4 regions of the Vibrio sp. BS-M-Sm-2 genome follow, and region 2 is predicted to be linked to each of the others. Evidence: predicted binding sites of a transcription regulator. Region 2 holds the regulator's gene; each other region holds the start of a gene.
The links. The regulator PurR, encoded in region 2, represses purine synthesis genes. The targets are predictions, from matches to a motif close to TNANGNAAACGTTTNCNTNA.
Positions count from the first base shown of each region.

Region 1: metK (methionine adenosyltransferase) is a predicted target of PurR. The motif match lies at 2,643-2,662, and genes of this name have one in related genera.
Region 3: pckA (phosphoenolpyruvate carboxykinase (ATP)) is a predicted target of PurR. The motif match lies at 2,003-2,022, and genes of this name have one in related genera.
Region 4: purM (phosphoribosylformylglycinamidine cyclo-ligase) is a predicted target of PurR. The motif match lies at 3,438-3,457, and genes of this name have one in related genera.

Region 1 covers NZ_CP167894.1:2,381,962-2,387,394, reverse strand. The annotation lists gene epd (erythrose-4-phosphate dehydrogenase) at 1-253, opposite strand, end outside; gene tkt (transketolase) at 468-2,462, opposite strand; gene metK (methionine adenosyltransferase) at 2,820-3,974, shown strand; gene AB8613_RS11025 (DUF2189 domain-containing protein) at 4,343-5,140, shown strand; gene AB8613_RS11020 (SprT family zinc-dependent metalloprotease) at 5,221-5,433, shown strand, end outside.
Region 2 covers NZ_CP167894.1:3,106,148-3,111,580, reverse strand. The annotation lists gene torR (two-component system response regulator TorR) at 1-401, opposite strand, end outside; gene torD (molecular chaperone TorD) at 658-1,305, shown strand; gene purR (HTH-type transcriptional repressor PurR) at 1,622-2,626, shown strand; cyclic di-GMP riboswitch class I at 2,797-2,882, shown strand; gene AB8613_RS14280 (TfoX/Sxy family DNA transformation protein) at 3,010-3,600, shown strand; gene AB8613_RS14275 (TVP38/TMEM64 family protein) at 3,734-4,414, shown strand; gene AB8613_RS14270 (DUF2007 domain-containing protein) at 4,461-4,778, shown strand; gene AB8613_RS14265 (alpha/beta fold hydrolase) at 4,910-5,433, opposite strand, start outside.
Region 3 covers NZ_CP167894.1:1,757,940-1,763,372, reverse strand. The annotation lists gene AB8613_RS07940 (AsmA family protein) at 1-50, opposite strand, end outside; gene pckA (phosphoenolpyruvate carboxykinase (ATP)) at 205-1,830, opposite strand; gene hslO (Hsp33 family molecular chaperone HslO) at 2,168-3,061, opposite strand; gene hslR (ribosome-associated heat shock protein Hsp15) at 3,080-3,466, opposite strand; gene gspC (type II secretion system protein GspC) at 3,755-4,678, shown strand; gene gspD (type II secretion system secretin GspD) at 4,720-5,433, shown strand, end outside.
Region 4 covers NZ_CP167894.1:2,739,657-2,745,089, reverse strand. The annotation lists gene AB8613_RS12655 (DUF2066 domain-containing protein) at 1-1,067, opposite strand, end outside; gene AB8613_RS12650 (uracil-xanthine permease family protein) at 1,345-2,583, shown strand; gene upp (uracil phosphoribosyltransferase) at 2,725-3,351, opposite strand; gene purM (phosphoribosylformylglycinamidine cyclo-ligase) at 3,521-4,561, shown strand; gene purN (phosphoribosylglycinamide formyltransferase) at 4,694-5,368, shown strand.

The DNA.
Region 1 (5,433 bases), 720 kb from region 2:
GAATTGTGTCGAAGTCACCTTTATCTTCCGCACCAATGCCGTGATGGACATAGATGTGCTCTTGGTCGTTGGAGATCTTCTTACCGAAGCGGCCGTGACTGGTGTCGTACTGCAATAGGTGAGCCATAGCGTCAGGCTGAGCAAGCTCATTGACAGCTACTACTTTGATTTGTTGGCTTTTGCCACTTTCATAAACAGCGCGTAATACATTACGCCCTATTCTTCCAAATCCGTTTATCGCGACTTTTAGCATAGTTCCGTACATCTAACCAAAATTTCGTGCGACAGATGATAACTTAATCCTACCCAAAAGGCATTACTTGAATAACTCAGCCTACTTAGGACAGATTGTTCTGCTGCGTATAAAGATGAGTCTAGGAGAAAACAAATCCCAGAGACAAAAAACCGAGCTCAGCGCTCGGTTTTTTCCTTCATTTAACTGTTAGCACAAGGCCATCAGTCAATGATTATGCAAGAAGCTCTTTCGCAGTGTTTACTACGTTTTCAGTAGTGAAACCGAACATCTTGAATAGCTCGCCTGCTGGTGCAGATTCGCCGAACGTTGTCATACCGATGATCTTGCCACCGAAACCAACATACTTGTACCAGAAGTCAGCGATGCCAGCTTCTACTGCGATACGAGCAGTAACGTCAGATGGAAGCACAGACTTACGGTATTCAGCGTCTTGCTTATCAAACGCGTCGGTTGCAGGCATAGAAACTACGCGTACTTTCTTGCCTTCAGCTGTTAGTTCAGCAGCAGCGTTAACCGCTAGTTCAACTTCAGAACCTGTTGCGATAAGGATAAGCTCTGGCTTGCCTTCACAATCTTTCAGGATGTAACCACCCTTAGCGATGTTTGCTACTTGCTCAGCGTCACGATCTTGTTGTGCAAGATTTTGACGAGAGAAGATCAGAGATGTAGGGCCATCTTTGCGCTCGATTGCCAGTTTCCAAGCCACTGCAGACTCAACTTGGTCACATGGGCGCCATGTGCTCATGTTTGGAGTCAAACGTAGAGAAGCGATCTGCTCAACCGGTTGGTGAGTAGGACCATCTTCGCCTAGGCCGATTGAATCATGAGTGTAAACTTGGATATTCTGAACTTTCATCAGAGCAGCCATACGCATTGCGTTACGCGCGTATTCCATGAACATTAGGAATGTTGCGCCGTATGGTACGAAACCACCGTGCAGAGCGATACCGTTCATGATCGCCGTCATACCGAACTCACGTACACCGTAGTGGATGTAGTTACCAGAGAAATCAGCTGCTTCAAGAGACTTAGAACCAGACCACATGGTTAGGTTCGAAGGCGCAAGGTCAGCAGAGCCGCCCATGAACTCTGGAAGCATTTGACCAAACGCTTCTAGTGCGTTTTGAGATGCTTTACGTGAAGCGATGTTTGCTGGGTTAGCTTGAAGATCAGCAATGATTGCGTTTGCTTTCTCTTCCCACTCAGCTGGTAGTTCGCCGTTAGTACGACGTTTGAATTCTGCTGCTAGCTCAGGGTAAGCCGCTGCGTATGCGTCAAACTTAGCATTCCACGCAGCTTCTTTAGCCGCGCCTGCTTCTTTTGCATTCCACTCAGCTGCGATATCTGCTGGGATTTCGAAAGGACCGTGTTCCCAACCCAACGCAGCTTTAGTTGCTGTGATTTCATCAGCGCCTAGTGGAGCACCGTGACAGTCATGCGTACCCGCTTTGTTTGGCGAACCAAAACCGATAATAGTTTTAGTACAGATAAGTGTTGGGCGAGGATCTGCTTTAGCCGCTTCAATAGCAGCGTTGATAGCATCAGAGTCGTGACCATCTACTGCTGGGATTACATGCCAGCCGTAAGCTTCAAAACGCTTAGGTGTATCGTCAGAGAACCAACCTTCAACTTCACCATCGATAGAGATACCGTTGTCATCCCAGAAAGCAACCAGCTTACCAAGACCAAGCGTACCTGCTAGAGAACATGCTTCGTGAGAAATACCTTCCATCAGACAGCCATCACCCATGAATGCATAAGTGTAGTGGTCTACGATGTCGTGGCCTTCTTTGTTGAACTGCGCAGCCAGTGCTTTCTCAGCCATTGCCATACCAACAGCGTTAGTGATGCCTTGACCTAGAGGACCAGTCGTTGTCTCGATACCAGGAGCGTAACCGTACTCTGGGTGACCTGGAGTCTTAGAGTGCAGTTGACGGAAGTTCTTAAGGTCTTCAATTGAAAGCTCGTAACCTGCAAGGTGAAGCAGAGAGTAAATCAACATTGAGCCGTGGCCGTTAGACAGGATAAAACGGTCGCGGTCAGCCCACTCTGGGTTTGCTGGGTTGTGGTTCAAGTGGCCACGCCAAAGAACTTCAGCGATGTCAGCCATACCCATAGGTGCGCCTGGGTGGCCTGAATTTGCTTGTTGAACACCGTCCATGCTAAGTGCGCGGATTGCATTGGCTAGATCTTTACGAGAAGGCATGTCTGCTCCTGAGTACATAAGCGATTTAAAAAAGAGATAATTGCTAAAGTTTTCATTTTTATTAGCGCGGGTATTCTCTCAAACGACTATTGCTACTGCAAACGTTTTACTGGCATTTTAACGGTCATTTTTCGCAATTTTCGAACATTTACATCACTTAGCAATGGCTTACCCTGTTCAAGACGCAAACGTTTAGTTATGACATATCATAAAAAAGAGCTTGTAATTCGACCGCTGGAATTTAGAATAGCCGTCTAGATGTAGAAACACCTACAAAATATACTGTATTTAATGGCGGCGCTTCCTGACTTGCGACGCCATAAACTATTTACACCAAAAACTAAAAGTGGAGCTCTCATGGCTAAGCACCTATTCACTTCTGAATCTGTTTCAGAAGGCCATCCAGATAAAATTGCAGACCAAATCTCTGATGCTGTTCTTGATGCCATCTTGGAACAAGATCCAAAAGCACGTGTTGCTTGTGAGACTTACGTTAAAACCGGCATGGTTATGGTTGGCGGTGAAGTAACAACGTCTGCATGGGTTGATATCGAAGAAATCACTCGTGAAACAGTGCGTGAAATTGGTTACGTTCATTCTGATATGGGCTTTGACGCTGACTCTTGTGCTGTTCTTAACACCATTGGTAAGCAGTCTCCGGACATCAACCAAGGTGTTGATAAAGAAGATCCTAAAGAGCAAGGCGCAGGCGACCAAGGCATCATGTTTGGTTACGCGACTAACGAAACACCTATCCTAATGCCAGCTCCAATTACTTACTCTCACCTTCTTGTTAAGAAGCAAGCTGAAGTACGTAAGAGCGGTAAGCTTGACTTCCTTCGCCCAGATGCAAAATCTCAAGTTACGTTCCAATACGACCAAGGTAAGATCGTTGGTATCGACGCTGTTGTTCTTTCGACTCAACACTGCGATTCAGTAACAACACCTGACCTACGTGAAGCAGTAATGGAAGAGATCATTAAGCCAGTACTTCCTGCTGAGTGGATCAACAAAGACACTAACTTCTTCATCAACCCAACAGGCCGTTTCGTAATCGGTGGCCCAATGGGTGACTGTGGTCTAACTGGTCGTAAGATCATCGTTGATACCTACGGCGGCGCAGCTCGTCACGGTGGTGGTGCATTCTCTGGTAAAGATCCATCAAAAGTTGACCGTTCTGCAGCTTACGCGGCTCGTTACGTTGCTAAAAACATCGTTGCTGCTGGCATGGCCGACCGTTGCGAGATTCAACTGTCTTACGCTATCGGTGTTGCTGATCCAACATCTATCATGGTTGAAACGTTTGGTACTGAAAAAGTAGCTCACGAAATCATCATTGAAGCAGTTCGTCAAAACTTCGACCTACGTCCATACGGTCTTCAAGAGATGCTGAACCTTCTTCAGCCTATCTACAAGCAGACAGCGGCATACGGCCACTTTGGTCGCGAAGAGTTCCCTTGGGAAGCGACTGACAAAGCAGCAATCCTTGCGGACTTCGCTGGCCTAAAATAATTTAGCCACTGCGATTTGTTTCTTTAAAGCCCTTACTTCTTAGTAAGGGCTTTATTTTTATGTACTTACCGAACTCTCATTCACCATACTCTTCTCTAATACCCTTCTTTACCGTTAACCACTTAGTATAAAAAGCCACTGATAATTTGTGTTTTCTAACACTACTGACAATAGTTAAGGTAACTCCTAAGCGATCAAGCTCACATTTAACTTAAATTAATTCAGTCTGATAACGCTCGTTAAATGCACGCTAGAACAAAAACTAGGATGACAAAGAGCAATTTAGCTCAACCCCATAACTCTCACACAAGCCACATCGATGAGCCTTATGGAATTATAACTAGGACGTTATTTAACTAGGGGGATCTATGCCTCGTACCGCGCACCCATCCGAACTGAACGATAAAAAACACAAGGTCAGCGATAAGGATTACGCTCGCACCATTCCTTGCAACCAAATCAGTATTTCTGCACCCTTTCATTGGTTGTCGCTTGCTCTGCATGACTTAGTAAGAATGCCATTAATCAGCGCATTTTACGGATTGTGCTTTATGGGAGCGGCAATTGCGATTGTTCAACTTGTCCAATGGCAAGGAACACACTTGGTCGTAATGCCAAGCCTTATCGTGTACATGCTGATAGGGCCGTTTCTTGCTCTGGGCTTATATGACGCAGCCTGGGAAAGAGAAAAAGGCCACAACGCCAGCCTACTGCACTCGATGAAAGCCATTACTCGCAACTCCACCCACCAATGGGCCTTTGCGATTGTATTGATGGTTGCGATGATATTCTGGATGCGTATTGCTGCGTTATTGCACGCACTCTACCCTTCAGTGCAAGGTGCACCATTGGCTGAGTTCGCTCCCTTCTTAATTACGGGTTCTGTGATTGGTTTTGTTATCGCAAGCCTCATATTTAGCATCTCAGCATTTTCAATTCCGTTAATGATGGAGAGACGCGTTGATGTGATGAGTGCGATTTTCACTAGCTTTAATGCCGTGAAATCGAACATTCCTGCAATGGTGGTTTGGGCAAGTATTATTTGTGCCGGTATTTTGGTGGGTTTTGCCACCTACGGCATCGGAATGATCGTCACCATGCCGCTACTTGGTTATGGTACATGGCACGCTTATCACGAGATAATTAAGAAAAAACATCACGTGTAAAACATCGCTAGATCAACAAGCAATGTTATGATGAGGCCTTAGCTTAAACGCTGAGGCCTTTTATTTGGAGTTAACAACGTTTGTCTTACACCCCGCAACAACATCGAGCAAATAAGAAGTTGGCCGAGTGCCTAGCTATCGCTAATCAACATTTCTCCCGTGAATTCCCATGCCCAACTATCACTTACAAATTAAGAGGAAAGGCAGCGGGAAAGGCCTACCTTCAGCTTAATGAAATTAAGCTCAACCATGTACTCTTCGCCGAAAATGAAGATGCCTTCATTAACGAGGTG
Region 2 (5,433 bases):
GGTTCTTCAGCCGCACCTGCTGCCGTTTTACGAGCGGCAGAAATACGCCAAAGTAGGTTTTTAACTCGAACCAATAACTCGCGAAGTTCGAAGGGTTTAGTAACATAATCGTCAGCGCCCATTTCAAGGCCTACAATTTTGTCGATGCTATCCGTGCGTCCAGTAACTAAAATAATTCCAATGTCTGATTGACTGCGTAATTCGCGAGTTAGCATCAATCCATCTTCGCCTGGTAAGTTGATGTCCAGCATAATGAGGTCAACGTTGTTTTCTTCTAACACGCCTCTCATTTGAGCGCCGCTTTCGGCTTCGCTAACTGTGTAACCTTCGTTCTGGAAGTATCCAACCAGTTTACTGCGGGTTACCACATCATCTTCTACGACTAATACGTGATAGCTCATCTACACCACTTTTCTTATTTAATAGTTTCAGTGACTATTCTATTCATAACTCGTAACAATTCTAGTAGTACACGAGATAAAAGCCAGAAACATGGATTTTTTTTGATACAAGACAATCTTAAACCTTGCTATTTATCTTCCATCGCAATTCAATATAGGCATTACTACTAACGAGTAACTTTGCGTTTCGCAAATAACCTTGTTATTCAGCCTTCGTACCCTAGGTATTACGAAAGACGATATTAGGATTAATCAAATGAAAGAAACGAAAGCATTCAACGAGCAAAGAGCCGAAATATACTGGTGGCTATCAAGCTTATTCGCCAAAGAGCTCACCCAAGAAGAACTCGATCACTACCACTCTGTTGAGATTCGTTCTTTCCTAACTGGTTTAGGCGAAAATGAAACACTAAAGCCTGCGATTGATCGCTTAGTCGATGCACTGAACCGTCTCCAAACACGTGAAGATGCCCAACTAGAACTGTCTGCAGACTTTTGCGATCTTTTCTTAAAGACAGACAAACACGGCGCTCTTCCTTACGCTTCCATGTATATCGGCGAAACTGGCCTTTTAAATGATAAGCCTGCAAGAGATATGGAAGAGATCATGGCCAAGCACAACTTAGTCGTGAACCAAGACTTAAAAGAGCCAGCAGACCACATCGCTATCGAACTCGATTTTCTTGGTAACTTGATCATCCGTTCTAATGAAACGGATCTTGAAGAAGAACTCGAAAAATCGTTCGCCGTTCAACAGCAGTTTATCGAACAACAACTGCTTACTTGGGTGCCAAGGTTCAACGTAAAATGTCATGACGTTGACGAATTCGGTTTCTACGCTTCAGTCTCAGCTCTGCTACTGGCATTCTGCACATTAGACACTCAATACCTCGCTGGTGAATAAGTTTATTGGATGATTTGGTAAACAAATTCAGCAGAATGTGACAATTCACCCGGATTTCTGGGTGAATTTTATTGCGAGTAATTTCTAGTCAGTCTAAAATTGTGACCGCAAACGATAAAATATGAAACATTCACGAAATGCTATGCTTATTAAAGTTCAGAGCATTTCGGTGTTAAGACAAGCCGCTCAATAGCGGTTTTTTGTTTTTTAGCACTTTAGTACCCAAAGAGCCCTACAAATTTAAGCTCTTAGTTAGGTAGCTTAACGGCTACTTCATTCCGTACTTTGGGAAAGTAGCTTCTAATAGGATAAAACCATGGCCACTATCAAAGATGTCGCTCGCTTAGCCGGCGTATCAACAACAACCGTTTCTCACGTAATCAACAAAACTCGCTTTGTTGCTGAAGCGACTCAAGAAAAAGTAAACAAAGCAGTAGATGAACTTAACTATGCGCCAAGTGCAGTTGCTCGTAGTTTGAAGTGCAATACAACACGCACTATCGGCATGCTAGTTACTCAATCAACTAACCTATTCTTCTCTGAAGTTATCGATGGTGTTGAGAGCTACTGTTACCGTCAAGGTTACACTTTGATCCTGTGTAATACGGGCGGTATCTATGAGAAGCAACGTGATTACATTCGAATGCTTGCTGAGAAACGTGTAGATGGCATCTTAGTGATGTGTTCTGACCTAACTGAAGAACTTAGAGAGATGTTAGACCGTCACGCTGACATCCCTAAAGTAATAATGGACTGGGGTCCAGAGAGTTCTCAAGCTGATAAGATCATCGATAACTCTGAAGAAGGTGGCTATCTAGCAACCAAATACCTCATTGAACGCGGTCACTCTAAGATTGCTTGTTTAAGTGGCCACTTAGACAAAGCAGCATGTGTTGAGCGTATCGCTGGTTACAAGCGTGCACTCAATGAAGCAAAGATTACTGCCGATGATGATATGATCATTGAAGGTAACTTCGAGTGTGATACGGCTGTTCTTGCTGCAGAGCAAATCGTAGAGATGGAAGATCGTCCAACCGCAGTATTCTGTTTTAATGACACAATGGCACTAGGCCTAATGAGCCGCCTGCAAGAGAAAGGAATTCGCATTCCTGAAGATATTTCCGTGATTGGTTACGACAACATCGAACTGGCTGAATACTTCTCTCCACCGTTAACTACGGTTCACCAACCTAAGCGTCGTGTTGGTAAGAATGCATTCGAAATTCTGTTAGAGCGCATAAAAGATAAAGATCATGAAAAACGCGTCTTCGAAATGCACCCTGAAATTGTTGAGCGAAGTACAGTTAAAACGTTAAATTAATTGACAACTCGAGTTTAATTGCATCAAGCGCACCTTTAGGTGCGCTTTTTTTATCAACAGCTATAATGAACTCATATGCACAAAGGAAAGATCATTAATTGAAGCAACATCACATTTTGAAATATCAACTGTGAGCCTCATTCAACAAAAACTTTATTCTATTCAATCAGTCACGCACAGGGCAAACCACTTGAAAAAGTGAGACGCAAAGCTTCCGGCCTAAACCACTCGTTGGTATGGTAGCGGGGTTACCGATGGCAAAATGCAGTAAGTACTAATAATTTAGTAATTTACGGCTTATTGACAATTTAATTGCAACATTTTGCTAATCTCTCGGACCTGCTTATTTGGTGGCGTAGTTCAAATACACCGAGATAAATAACATGGATAAACCGATACTAAAGGACTCAATGAAGTTATTTGAGCCCCTAGGAAAAATAAAATCACGCTCAATGTTTGGTGGCTTCGGTCTTTTTGCTGATGACACTATGTTTGCTCTGGTTGTAAATGACCAGCTGCACATACGAGCAGAAAAATGCACAACAAAACAATTCGAACAACAAGGGTTTCAACCGTACGTCTACAAAAAACGTGGTTTCCCTGTCGTTACTAAATATTTCGCTTTACCTGAAGGCCTGTGGCAAGACCAAGAAAAAATCTTGCAGCTTGCAACCACGTCTCTAGGTTTTGCTAAAGAAGAAAAAGCCGAGCAGTCTTCTGCTAAGCCTACTCGACTCAAAGATCTGCCTAACCTTCGACTCGCTACTGAACGCATGTTGAAAAAAGCAGGGATCGATTCCGTAGAACGTTTATATGAATCAGGCTCTGTAAACGCATTTAACGCCATCAAGGAATCGCATGCGTCTTCTGTCAGTATTGAACTACTTTGGGCGCTAGAAGGTGCGATCAATGGTACACATTGGTCAGTTATACCGCAGCAGCGTCGTGAAGAGCTTATCAATCGCGTCAATTAGCATTGTCAGTGCAAACTATCTACATAACTAAGCCGCATTTTTGCGGCTTTTTTTATATCTACTGAAAGTTAATCTAAGCTTTGCCTGTCTATCTATACTATCGGTATGCATTGAAAATTTAGAGGAAGTATCAATGAGTAAGAAAATGATATTGGGTATTATATTGGTAGTAATCATCGTCTTGTTAGGCGTCAATTTTGGCCAATACCTCACGCTTGAAAATGCCAAGGCCCAACAAGCCGTTTTAAATGACTACATTGACAGCAACTTTATTGCCGCCGCCGCTATCTATTTTGTTGCGTATGTAATGATCACTGCTTTCTCAATTCCTGGCGCCGCTGTTGTTACCCTGCTTGGAGCTGCTCTATTTGGCTTCTGGAATAGTTTACTGCTGGTATCTTTCGCAAGTGCAATTGGTGCTACCCTCGCTTTTCTAAGTAGCCGCTATCTGTTACGTGACTGGATTCAAACCAAGTTTGGTGACAAGTTAGCGACAATTAACAAGGGCGTTGAAAAAGACGGCGCATTTTACTTGTTTTCTCTGCGTCTAATTCCTGTATTCCCATTCTTCCTTATCAACCTGTTGATGGGTCTAACTCCTATGTCGGTGAGTCGTTACTACATTACGAGTCAAATCGGGATGTTGCCGGGTACTGCTGTTTTCTTGAATGCAGGTACTCAACTCGCAGAAATTGATTCACTTTCGGGCATCGTGTCGCCTTCAGTACTATTGTCATTTGCATTACTGGGTATATTCCCAATTATTGCTAAGTGGTTGATGGGGAAGTTTCGCTCAACACCAGTGGCTGAATAACGTATATAGCTAAATAACGCATATAGCCAGATAAGGTTCTATTTCAATGAAGATCTTCAGTGCATCGAATCCGACAGAAGCCCACATCATCTGTGGATTACTAGAAAGTGAGAATATTGCGTGTGAAGTCCGTGGGGAGGGTTTGTTTGGTTTGAAAGGTGAAATCCCATTCACAGAAGAAACTGACCCTTACGTATGGTTATATGAGCCAGAATTGGCCAGTAAAGCCCGCACGATTGTTAATGACTACCAAAAACAGCAAGATTCTATTATCTATGAAGAGTGGCGTTGTAGTAAATGTCATGAAGTTAACGAAGCTCAATTTGGTTCATGCTGGCAGTGCGGCGCTGCTTCACCTGAATAGCAGAGTTTCCATTATTACAGAAAATGATTCTGTAAAAGACAACCTCCAAATAAAAACGGGAAGCTAAAATTAGCTTCCCGTTTTTATTTTAATTCTATTCAAACATCTGTTCTGATAAAGAACCTAGATAATCACTGAATTTGCTTTTGAATAAAAGCGATAGATTGTTGATTGAATTCTTCAGGGTTTTCGACATTACATACATGCCCACAGTTAGCGATTTCTACCAACTCACTCGACTCATGCGCTTCCACCATTTCTTTAACAGGCTTGATGAACATATAATCGCGTTCACCCATCAAATACAAAGTTGGAATCGGCAACTCTCTGTCTTTGAAGTACTTCATCAATGGATTTACGTCAGCTGTGAGGATAAACCAACGTTTAAACTCTTTTTGGCACAGCTTTTTAGCTTCGCGGATAAACAAGTGACGTGACTCTTTCTGACTTTTTTGCGGCATCACAACATAAGCAAATAAGCTGTATAACCACATATAAGGAATAATGTGCTTACTCAGGTTTCCTAATTTGATTAAGACTTGAGAGCGAGTGTTAAGTTTAGTAACCGCACCACCAAGCACCATAGAGCGCACTCTGCTCGCAGCCAATTCAGCCACGTTGCGAACGATAATCGTGCCCAAAGACATACCCACGA
Region 3 (5,433 bases), 1.3 Mb from region 2:
GCAACGGCGATAGCCAACACAATGCCGAACACCATCAATACCTTTTTCATTCCTTGAAAGCCTTAAATTTCAATAGTCTCAAAATAGAGTGGAACAAAAAGAGTCAGGCAGCAACAAAAAAGCCCCTCAAAAGAGGGGCTTGCTACAAAAATATCATTTTAAATTGGGCGTTTGCTTTTGGCTAAGCCCGAGCAGATGATTGGATTAGTCCAGTTGTGGGCCTGCCGCAACCAGTGACTTACCTTCAGCGTTGTCCGTGTACTTATCAAAGTTGTTGATGAAGCGCTCTGCTAGATCTTTCGCTTTGCTTTCCCATTGTAGAGGGTCAGTGTACGTATCGCGTGGGTCAAGGATCGCTGGGTCAACATCGTGCAGTGCTAGAGGCACTTCTAGGTTAAACATAGGGATAACCTTAGTCTCAGCCTTATCGATTGAGCCATCTAGGATAGCGTCGATGATGCCGCGAGTATCTTGGATAGAGATACGTTTACCAGTACCGTTCCAACCTGTGTTCACTAGGTAAGCTTCAGCGCCAGCCGCTTCCATACGCTTCACAAGTACTTCAGCGTACTGAGTTGGGTGAAGGGTTAGGAATGCCGCACCAAATGCCGCAGAGAAGGTTGGTGTTGGTTCAGTAATACCGCGCTCAGTACCTGCTAGTTTCGCAGTGAAGCCAGATAGGAAGTGGTACTTGGTTTGCTCTGGAGTCAGTTTAGAAACCGGAGGTAGTACACCAAATGCATCAGCAGTCAGGAAGATAACTTTTTGAGCGTGACCTGCTTTTGATACTGGCTTAACGATGTTGTCGATGTGGTGAATCGGGTAAGAAACACGAGTGTTCTCAGTTTTTGAACCGTCATCAAAATCGATAGAGCCATCGCCACGAACCGTTACGTTTTCTAGCAGTGCATCACGACGGATTGCATTGTAGATTTCTGGTTCTGCTTCTTTAGATAGACGGATGGTCTTCGCGTAACAACCACCTTCGAAGTTGAAGATACCGTCGTCGTCCCAACCGTGCTCATCATCACCGATTAGCTGACGTTTAGGATCCGTTGATAGAGTTGTTTTACCTGTACCTGATAGACCGAAGAATACCGCTACGTCGCCTTTCTCGCCGACGTTTGCGCTACAGTGCATTGAAGCGATACCTTGCAGAGGAAGTAGGTAGTTCATCATTGCGAACATACCTTTCTTCATCTCACCGCCGTACCAAGTACCACCGATGATTTGAACACGCTCTGTGAGGTTGAAAGCAACAAAGTTTTCAGAGTTTAGACCTTGCTTTTCCCAGTTAGGGTTCGTTGTTTTAGCACCGTTCATGACCACGAAATCAGGTTCGAACGTCGCTAGCTCTTCGTCAGTTGGACGAATGAACATGTTCTTAACGAAGTGCGCTTGCCACGCTACTTCTGTGATAATACGTACACTTAAGCGCGTATCTGGGTTAGCACCACAATAACCGTCAATGACAAACAGACGCTTGCCAGATAGCTGAGTTGTCACAAGCTCTTTCAGCTCACTCCATACTTCAGTTGTAATCGGTTTGTTATCATTTTTGCCCTGATCTGACCACCACATGGTATCGCGGGTCGTGTCATCTTTAACAATGTACTTATCTTTTGGTGAGCGGCCAGTAAAGATACCAGTGTCAACTGCAACCGAGCCTAGTTCCGTTACTACGCCTTTTTCGTAGCCTTCCAAACCTGGCAGTGTTTCTTCAACGAATAACTGCTCGTAGCTAGGATTACGAAGAACTTCAGTAACGCCAGTCAGTCCGTGCTTAGTTAGATCAATTTGTGCAGCCTTAGTATGTTCCATAACGGTCATAGGTGCTCCTTGTAGGATATTTTGTAGGGATTTTGTATTAATTTTTTATTGTTATCTGCTCACCATGCTAGCAACGAGACTCGGGGGAAACAGGGATACAGCTCAAAAAATATCCATATTAACCATGAGGTTTTAAGTGTCTCGTCACATATTGGCCTAACTAGTCTATCCTGTACGCAAACCTTTGCGCTAGGGGCGAGAACATTATTAATTGATTAAAATTAAGCGGTGATTTTATTACGAGATGTTACGGAGTTTGCGCTATTTTGATCACAAAAAAGGCCAGCTTAGCGCTGACCTTTTTGGGGTAAATTACGTGTTTTTGGTACGCTGTAAATTAATGAACCGTATTGCTGCCTTTATCTGCTGCTTCTGCGTACAGAGCATCAACATCGTTCTTGTCGAACGAGTAGTTTGTGCCACAGTAATCGCAGTGAAGACCAACGCTTCCTTCGGTGCTTAGGATGTCGTAGATCTCTTCTTGAGCAACGGTAATGATAGCAGCGCCACTTCTTTCGCGAGAGCACCCACAGAAGAACTGAACTGGTTGTGGTGTGAACAGTTGTACTTTTTCTTGGTTGTACAGGCGGTAAAGCAATTCGTTCGCTTCTAGAGAAAATAGCTCTTCGTTTTTAACGGTGTCTGTTAGTTGCTCTAGGTGCTCGAAGTCATCTGGCGAACCAGTGCCGTCTGGCATCACTTGTAGCAACATACCTGCAGCGTGTGCTTTACCTTCGTGCTCGCCAGTGCGCAGCCATAGACGAGTCTTAAGTTGTTCCGAGTTAGCGAAGTAGCCTTCAAGTACTTGGGCAAGCGTGTCACCTTCAAGACCAACGATACCTTGGTAACGCTCACCTTTCTTAGGATCGATGGTGATCACTAGGTGACCTTTACCCATTAGGTCGTGTAGACCTGCGTCGTCTGCGATATCGCCTTCAAAGCGAGCAACACCACGGATCTTTTGATCGTGATCGCCATTGATAACTGCTAGAGATACTGGACCGTCACCTTGCAATTGCATAGTGATAGATCCTTCAAACTTTAGGGTCGCAGTTAATAGCGTTGTTGATACCAGTAGCTCACCCAGTAGTTTTTGTACTGGCGCTGGGTATTCCTTGCTAGAAATAATCTGTTGGTACGCTTCATCCATTTGTACCAATTCACCACGTACTGATAGGTCTTCAAATAGGTAGCGATTTAAAACATTACTTGTAGACATTGGGTCTGCCATTTGGCTATTCCTTCTAGCTTATTGATGCTTGAACTTGATGATGTCACGACGTTGCTTCTTATCAGGGCGACGCTCTGGAGCTGGGTTATGAGCATTTAGTTTACGTTGTGTCGCAAACTCTTCTCTTTTTGCCAAGCTCTCGGTGGTTTCTTCATAGAGGGTTTGAGCAATCGGAGCTCCGCCACGATGGGCTGAGATTTTCTCGATCGTAACCGTCTTTTCTTCATTACCTTGGCGCAATGTAATCACAGCCCCAAGTTCGACAATTTTACTTGGCTTGCTGCGCTGACCATTATAGTGGACTTTGCCACCATCGACCATGTTACGAGCAATAGACCGAGTTTTGTAAAAGCGTGCTGCCCACAACCATTTATCGAGTCTGACAGCTTCATTAGAAGTTTTCATATAGGGCTGTGCCTTATTAAGTGAGAAATGAATGCGGTTTAACTGTAGTGAACAGTGCGCAACATGTTTTTGATGATGCTTATCACATTAGATAGAGGTTTTATGTGGAGGCGGTTAGCATTTTTTTCAAGTCATAATACAAAATAGCCATGTAATGCCGATTTATAGATTTGCTATGATATAGTTCAGGATCTTATGCTTAAATAAGCTCGGTATCGAACGAATGAATAAAAAAGCTGAAAGTTTAATAATTTACAGCGTTTGCCGTCATGAAAAGGGGCAAGGAAAGTGAACTTTTTAGAGCTCAAGAATCGCGTAGGAAGTTCTCCTGTGTTGAGCCGCTTGTTAGAGAACGGATTTGTAATCCAGCAGAAACTAAGTCTAGCGACGTGCTGTGTATTGATTGCAGCTTCCGCATGGATTTTAGGACAGCTTGCATGGTTTATTGAGCCTGCTGAGCACACAGTCGTGCCTTGGAAAGCAACAGCTTCATCGTCTTCTACTCCTCAATCGACCCTTGATATCTCTTCTTTGCAGCAGAGCAACATGTTTGGTGCTTATAACCCAACCACGCCCGCTGTAGTTGAACAGCAAGTTATCCAAGATGCACCAAAGACGCGACTGAACTTGGTTTTGGTTGGTGCGGTAGCGAGTTCAAATCCAAAATTAAGCTTAGCGGTGATTGCCAATCGCGGTACACAAGCGACTTATGGGATTAATGAAGAGATTGAAGGCACCCGAGCTAAGCTTAAAGCCGTATTAGTCGACCGCGTAATCATTGATAACTCAGGGCGAGACGAAACCTTGATGCTTGAAGGTATTGAGTACAAGCGTTTAGCTGTCTCAGCGCCTGCAGCACCTCGTAGTTCTTCTTCGGTTCGTGGTAATAACCCGGCTTCTGCAGAAGAGAAGCTTGATGAAATTAAAGCGAAGATAATGAAAGATCCGCAACAAATCTTCCAATATGTTCGATTGTCTCAGGTGAAGCGCGACGATAGCGTTATTGGTTATCGTGTGAGCCCTGGCAAAGATTCAGAACTTTTTAACTCAGTAGGGCTCCAAAACGGAGATATTGCTACTCAGTTAAATGGACAAGACCTGACAGACCCAGCCGCTATGGGCAACATATTTCGTTCTATCTCAGAGCTGACAGAGTTAAATCTCGTCGTCGAGAGAGATGGTCAACAACATGAAGTGTTTATTGAATTTTAAAACTTTGCGTCTAACGAAGGACGAAAGTGTAGGAGAAGTACGTGAAGCATTGGTTTAAGAAAAGTGCATGGTTATTGGCAGGAAGCTTGATCTGCACACCCGCAGCCATCGCGAGTGATTTTAGTGCCAGCTTTAAGGGCACTGATATCCAAGAGTTTATTAATATTGTTGGTCGTAACCTAGAGAAGACGATCATCGTTGATCCCTCGGTGCGCGGAAAAATCGATGTACGCAGCTACGACGTATTGAATGAAGAGCAATATTACAGCTTCTTCTTAAACGTACTAGAGGTGTATGGCTACGCAGTTGTTGAAATGGACTCGGGTGTTCTTAAGATCATCAAAGCTAAAGATTCGAAAACCTCGGCAATCCCTGTTGTTGGTGACCGTGATTCGATCACTGGTGATAGCGTAGTGACACGCGTAGTGACGGTTCGTAATGTCTCGGTTCGTGAACTTTCTCCTCTGCTTCGTCAATTGAACGACAATGCAGGCGCGGGTAACGTTGTGCATTACGACCCAGCCAACATCATCCTTATTACAGGCCGAGCGGCGGTAGTAAACCGTTTAGCTGAAATCATCAAGCGCGTTGACCAAGCGGGTGATAAAGAGATTGAAGTCGTTGAGCTAAAGAATGCTTCCGCGGCAGAAATGGTACGTATCGTTGATGCGTTAAGTAAAACCACAGATGCTAAAAATACACCTGCGTTCCTACAACCTAAATTGGTTGCTGATGAGCGTACCAATGCGATCCTT
Region 4 (5,433 bases), 370 kb from region 2:
GTTAAATCATCACCAACAGACATGGTGTTGTCTTGAGTTTCAAATTCAGGGCTCACTTCAGGTTCAATGTAAGATTCTTCAACCTTCGCAACTTGGCGAATGCTTTCCACTTCTTGCTCAAACTCTTGTTGAGTCGACAATAAGTGAATTCGGAAAGTCACTTCATTGTTCTGAATCTTCAGAATATCTAGGCTTGCAACCGAGTTTAGACGCTTAAGTGCGTTCTCCAACTGGAAGAAGTCTTGAGCATTATTCAGGCTAATAAACTGCGTTAAAATCGATTCTGATGACTCACTTGCTACCGTCACAGCACTTTTGTCTGCATAGTAGTTGCTGATTTGATCAACTAACTTCTTGGAAGTTGTTGCGCTGTTGCCCGATACCGAACCACTCACTGGCGATTTTGGTGTGCTCGTCAATTGACTTGGCTTTTGATCGTATAGAGTCCAACGTAGACCTGAAGATTGAGCCTTTATCACCAACACAGCATCAACAGGGTAACGCTGACTTGCTTTACTGATTGGCGTAACAAAGCTGCCCCACAAATCAGAAGTCGCAATACCTGTAATATCGTCAAAATCACCAACAGGCAGCGTCAAAGGCAAACCTCGCTCCTTTGCGTTCGCTTGTAAGCCAGCGGCCAACTGTGAGTTAGAGTGTTCCCACACGATGTTCTTATCGTAGTTGTCCTCTTCCACCAGCCAAACAAGGATGTTTGAGCGCGTGTCAGGCCAGTACGGTAACTGCGCTTGAGTCAACAGAGAGCGGATTTGAGCACCGTTAAAACGCATGCGCAATGTTGATTGATCGTTGCTTTCGCCAAAACTCATTTGAGACATGTACTGCGCACTCTTGCGCATCGCCTTTTGAATTGTCTCATTCGAAGCGACATCAGTTTGGCCAGTCGCACGTATCAATACCTGCTCCATACCTGTATTTCTTGCCACTTGTTCTGGCTGTTTGTCTTCAGCGTTAATCGCAACTTCAGCACTAAAGATATCTACTTGAGTTAAGGCGTAACTCGGAGAGGCTAATAGTCCCATCAACAACAATGCTATATAGCGCATACTGATCCTAATATTCAAATCTTGTGCCTAGATGATAAGCAACTATGGATTGAGGGGCAAGGTCGATAACACCCACTCTGTTTAATAACCACAAAATATCACCTGGCCATGATAAATCGCTCACTTATAGGCTGAATTTCCGAGCCTTGATAAATATAAAACATCACTAAGATAAATAAATTTGATCTATTTGGTGCGGCAATCGATTGCTAAGTGATAGAATCCTGCGAATTTTATTTTTCACTTTTCATATAACGACCATTTTTAAGGACATAACATGAAGAATGCTCTGCAAGGTGCACAAATGCTGTTCGTAGCTTTTGGTGCGCTTGTACTCGTGCCGCTACTGACTGGACTCGATCCTAACGTTGCACTCTTTGGCGCAGGTATCGGTACCCTTTTATTCCAACTTATTACACGCCGTTCAGTGCCAATCTTCTTAGCGTCTTCTTTCGCATTCATCGCGCCTATCATGTTTGGTATTCAAACTTGGGGTGTAGGTGCAACCATGGGCGGTCTTATGGCGGCGGGTGTTGTGTATGTATTAATGGGTGCGTTGATTAAAGTACGTGGCGTAGCCTTCATCCACAAGTTACTTCCACCTGTGGTCGTTGGCCCTGTAATCATGGTTATCGGTCTAGGCCTTGCGCCTGTGGCGGTAAACATGGCGCTAGGTAAAACAGGTGATGGCGCAGTTCAACTTGTTGATGCAGACGCAGCACTGTGGATCTCTTCGATTTCACTGTTAGTGACAATTGTCATCAGTGTGTTCTCTAAAGGCTTCCTTAAGCTACTACCAATCTTCGGTGGTATTGTTGCGGGATACATAACAAGCCTGGTTTATGGCGCAGTCGACTTCGCACCTGTTGCACAAGCGTCGTGGTTGGCACTGCCAAACTTCACTATGCCTGAATTCAACATCAACGCTATCTTCTTCATGGTGTTTGTCGCGATTGCACCAGCCGTTGAGCACGTAGGTGACATGCTTGCGATTTCCAACGTGACGGGTAAAGACTACCTTAAGAAGCCAGGCCTGCACCGTACAATCACAGGCGACGGCGTGGCAACGATTGCTGCATCGATGCTGGGCGCTCCACCAAACACAACCTATAGTGAAGTAACAGGCGCGGTAATGCTGACTAAAGCATTCAACCCGGTGATCATGACTTGGGCTGCGGTAACAGCCATTGTTCTTGCATTGGTTGGCAAGCTAGGCGCACTACTCCAAACAATTCCGGTTCCTGTGATGGGCGGCATCATGATTCTACTATTTGGTTCTATCGCAACCGTAGGCTTGAATACTCTAATTCAGAACAAAGTCGATCTACACAAATCACGTAACCTTGTGATTGTGGGCATTACGTTAGTCTTCGGTATTGGCGGCATGGCATTTGGCATCGGCGACTTTAGCCTACAAGGCGTAAGCTTATGCGGTATCGTCGCGATTCTACTTAACTTAGTACTTCCAGATGAGCTAGGTGACAACACTGTGGTAGATAAAGCTCAAATCGATTAATGAATAGGTAACCGTAGATTCAAAAGAATCACAAACCAACAAGATCAAAAAAGGGAGAGCATTGAATGCTCTCCCTTTTTATTAATACGGCTAATTCAGCGAGTTAAGAAACGGTTTAGAGTCACTTAAGCTGAAACCGAATTACTTAGTACCGAAGATCTTATCACCAGCATCGCCAAGACCAGGAACAATGTAGCCCTTGTCATTTAGCTTCTCATCGATTGCAGCAGTGTAAAGCTCAACGTCTGGGTGCGCTTTTTCTAGAGCAGCGATACCTTCAGGAGCAGCAACAAGCACAAGAATCTTAAAGTGCTTACAACCTTTCTCTTTCATCAGGTCGATAGTCGCGATCATAGAACCACCTGTCGCAAGCATTGGATCTACGACTAGAGCAATACGCTCGTCGATGTTAGATGCAAGCTTGTTGAAGTATGGTACTGGCTCAAGCGTTTCTTCGTCACGGTAGATACCAACAACACTGATACGTGCACTTGGGATGTGCTCAAGAACGCCGTCCATCATGCCTAGACCAGCACGTAGGATTGGCACTACAGTTACTTTTTTACCTTTAATTTGGTCAACTTCAACTGGACCGTTCCAACCGTTAATCGTTACGCGCTCAGTTTCAAAGTCTGATGTCGCTTCGTATGTTAGAAGGCTACCCACTTCTGTCGCTAGCTCACGAAAACGCTTAGTGCTAATCTCACCTTCACGCATCAGGCCAATTTTATGTTTTACTAGCGGGTGTTTCACTTCAACAACTTTCATTTCCAACTCCGGCAATATTTAAACAAACCTGTAGATTATACACGAACTTTGTGGTTATTTCAGAATCTTTATTCTAATAAAAAAAACCGCGCAAACGTTTGCTCTTGGTAATCAAGCCCTGTTAGAATAGCGCCGTTTTCACATCCAACTTAAGTTCGAGGACTATCCCGTGAGTGGTAATACTTCTTCTCTAAGCTACAAAGACGCTGGTGTTGATATCGACGCAGGTAATGCACTAGTAGACCGTATTAAAGGTGCTGTTAAACGCACTCGTCGCCCTGAAGTAATGGGCGGTATTGGTGGCTTTGGCGCCCTATGTGAACTTCCAACGAAATACAAAGAGCCAGTACTTGTTTCAGGTACTGATGGTGTTGGTACTAAACTTCGCCTTGCTTTGGATCTGAAAAAACACGACACCATTGGTATAGATCTAGTGGCAATGTGTGTGAACGACCTAATCGTTCAAGGTGGTGAGCCGCTATTCTTCCTAGACTACTACGCAACAGGTAAGCTAGATGTAGATACAGCAGCAGACGTTGTTTCTGGTATCGCTGAAGGTTGTGTTCAAGCTGGTTGTGCACTAATCGGCGGTGAAACGGCTGAAATGCCAGGCATGTACGAAGGCGACGACTACGACGTAGCTGGCTTCTGTGTTGGTGTTGTAGAGAAAGCTGACATCATCGACGGTACTAAAGTAGCAGCAGGTGACGCACTTATCGCTGTTGGCTCAAGTGGTCCACACTCAAACGGTTACTCTTTAATTCGTAAAGTTCTAGAAGTTTCTGGTGCTGATAAGAGTGAAGAGCTAGAAGGTCGCACTATCGGTGAGCACCTACTAGAACCCACTAAGATTTACATCAAATCGGCACTTAAGATGATTGCAGAGCATGACATTCATGCTATCTCGCACATCACAGGTGGTGGTTTCTGGGAAAACATCCCACGCGTACTTCCTGAAGGTACTAAAGCAGTCATTGATGGCAAGAGCTGGGAATGGCCTGCTATCTTCAACTGGCTACAAGAGAAAGGTAACGTGGAGACATTTGAAATGTACCGCACTTTCAACTGTGGTGTAGGCCTAGTTGTTGCTCTACCTAAAGATCAAGCAGACGCTGCTGTTGAACTACTGAAAACTGAAGGCGAAAACGCTTGGGTTATCGGTGAGATCGCAAACGCTGAAGCTGGCGAAGAGCAAGTTGAAATCAAATAAGTGATACGCGCACTTACTTAGTTAATCAATGAGGACCTAATGGTCCTCATTTTGCTATTTAGCCCGCAGAAAACCTTAGTTTATGTGGGTACATTGTAAACAGTCCCGTTAATCAATCGTATGACCCACTCTATGAAAAACAATCACTCAAATAAAACCAGTCACTCTAAGAAAAACATCGTTGTGTTAGTTTCAGGAAGCGGAAGTAATTTACAGGCAATTTTGGATGCCTGTGATAGCAATATGATTGATGCTTCAGTTAAGGCTGTCTTCTCGAACAAAGCAGAGGCTTTTGGATTAGAACGAGCGAAAGCCGCAGGTGTTGACGCACATTCAGTGAATCCAAAAGACTTTGGTTCACGTGAAAAGTTTGACCATGAATTGATGATTCAGATCGATGCCTACCAACCCGATTTAATCGTACTAGCAGGATACATGCGTATCCTAAGTTCAGAGTTTGTTCGTCACTATGCGGGTAAAATGGTCAACATCCACCCTTCCCTGTTACCTAAATATCCAGGTCTACACACCCACCAGCGTGCTATTGATGCGCAAGACAAAGAACACGGTACTAGCGTCCACTTTGTTACCGAAGAACTTGATGGTGGCCCTGTGATCTTACAGGCTAAGGTTCCAGTATTTGAAGATGATGATGCTAATATGCTGGCAAGCCGAGTGCTTACTCAAGAACACTGCATTTACCCTATGGTCTGCAAATGGTTCGCGGAAGATCGTTTATCAATGCTAAATGGGCAGGCTGTGTTAGACGGTAAGGCATTGGGCAAACACGGTTACGCAGAAGAGTAATTCGTCAGAAACTAAATCAAAAAAGGCCGCTTACTGATTCATTAGTTCAGTAAGCGGCCTTTCTT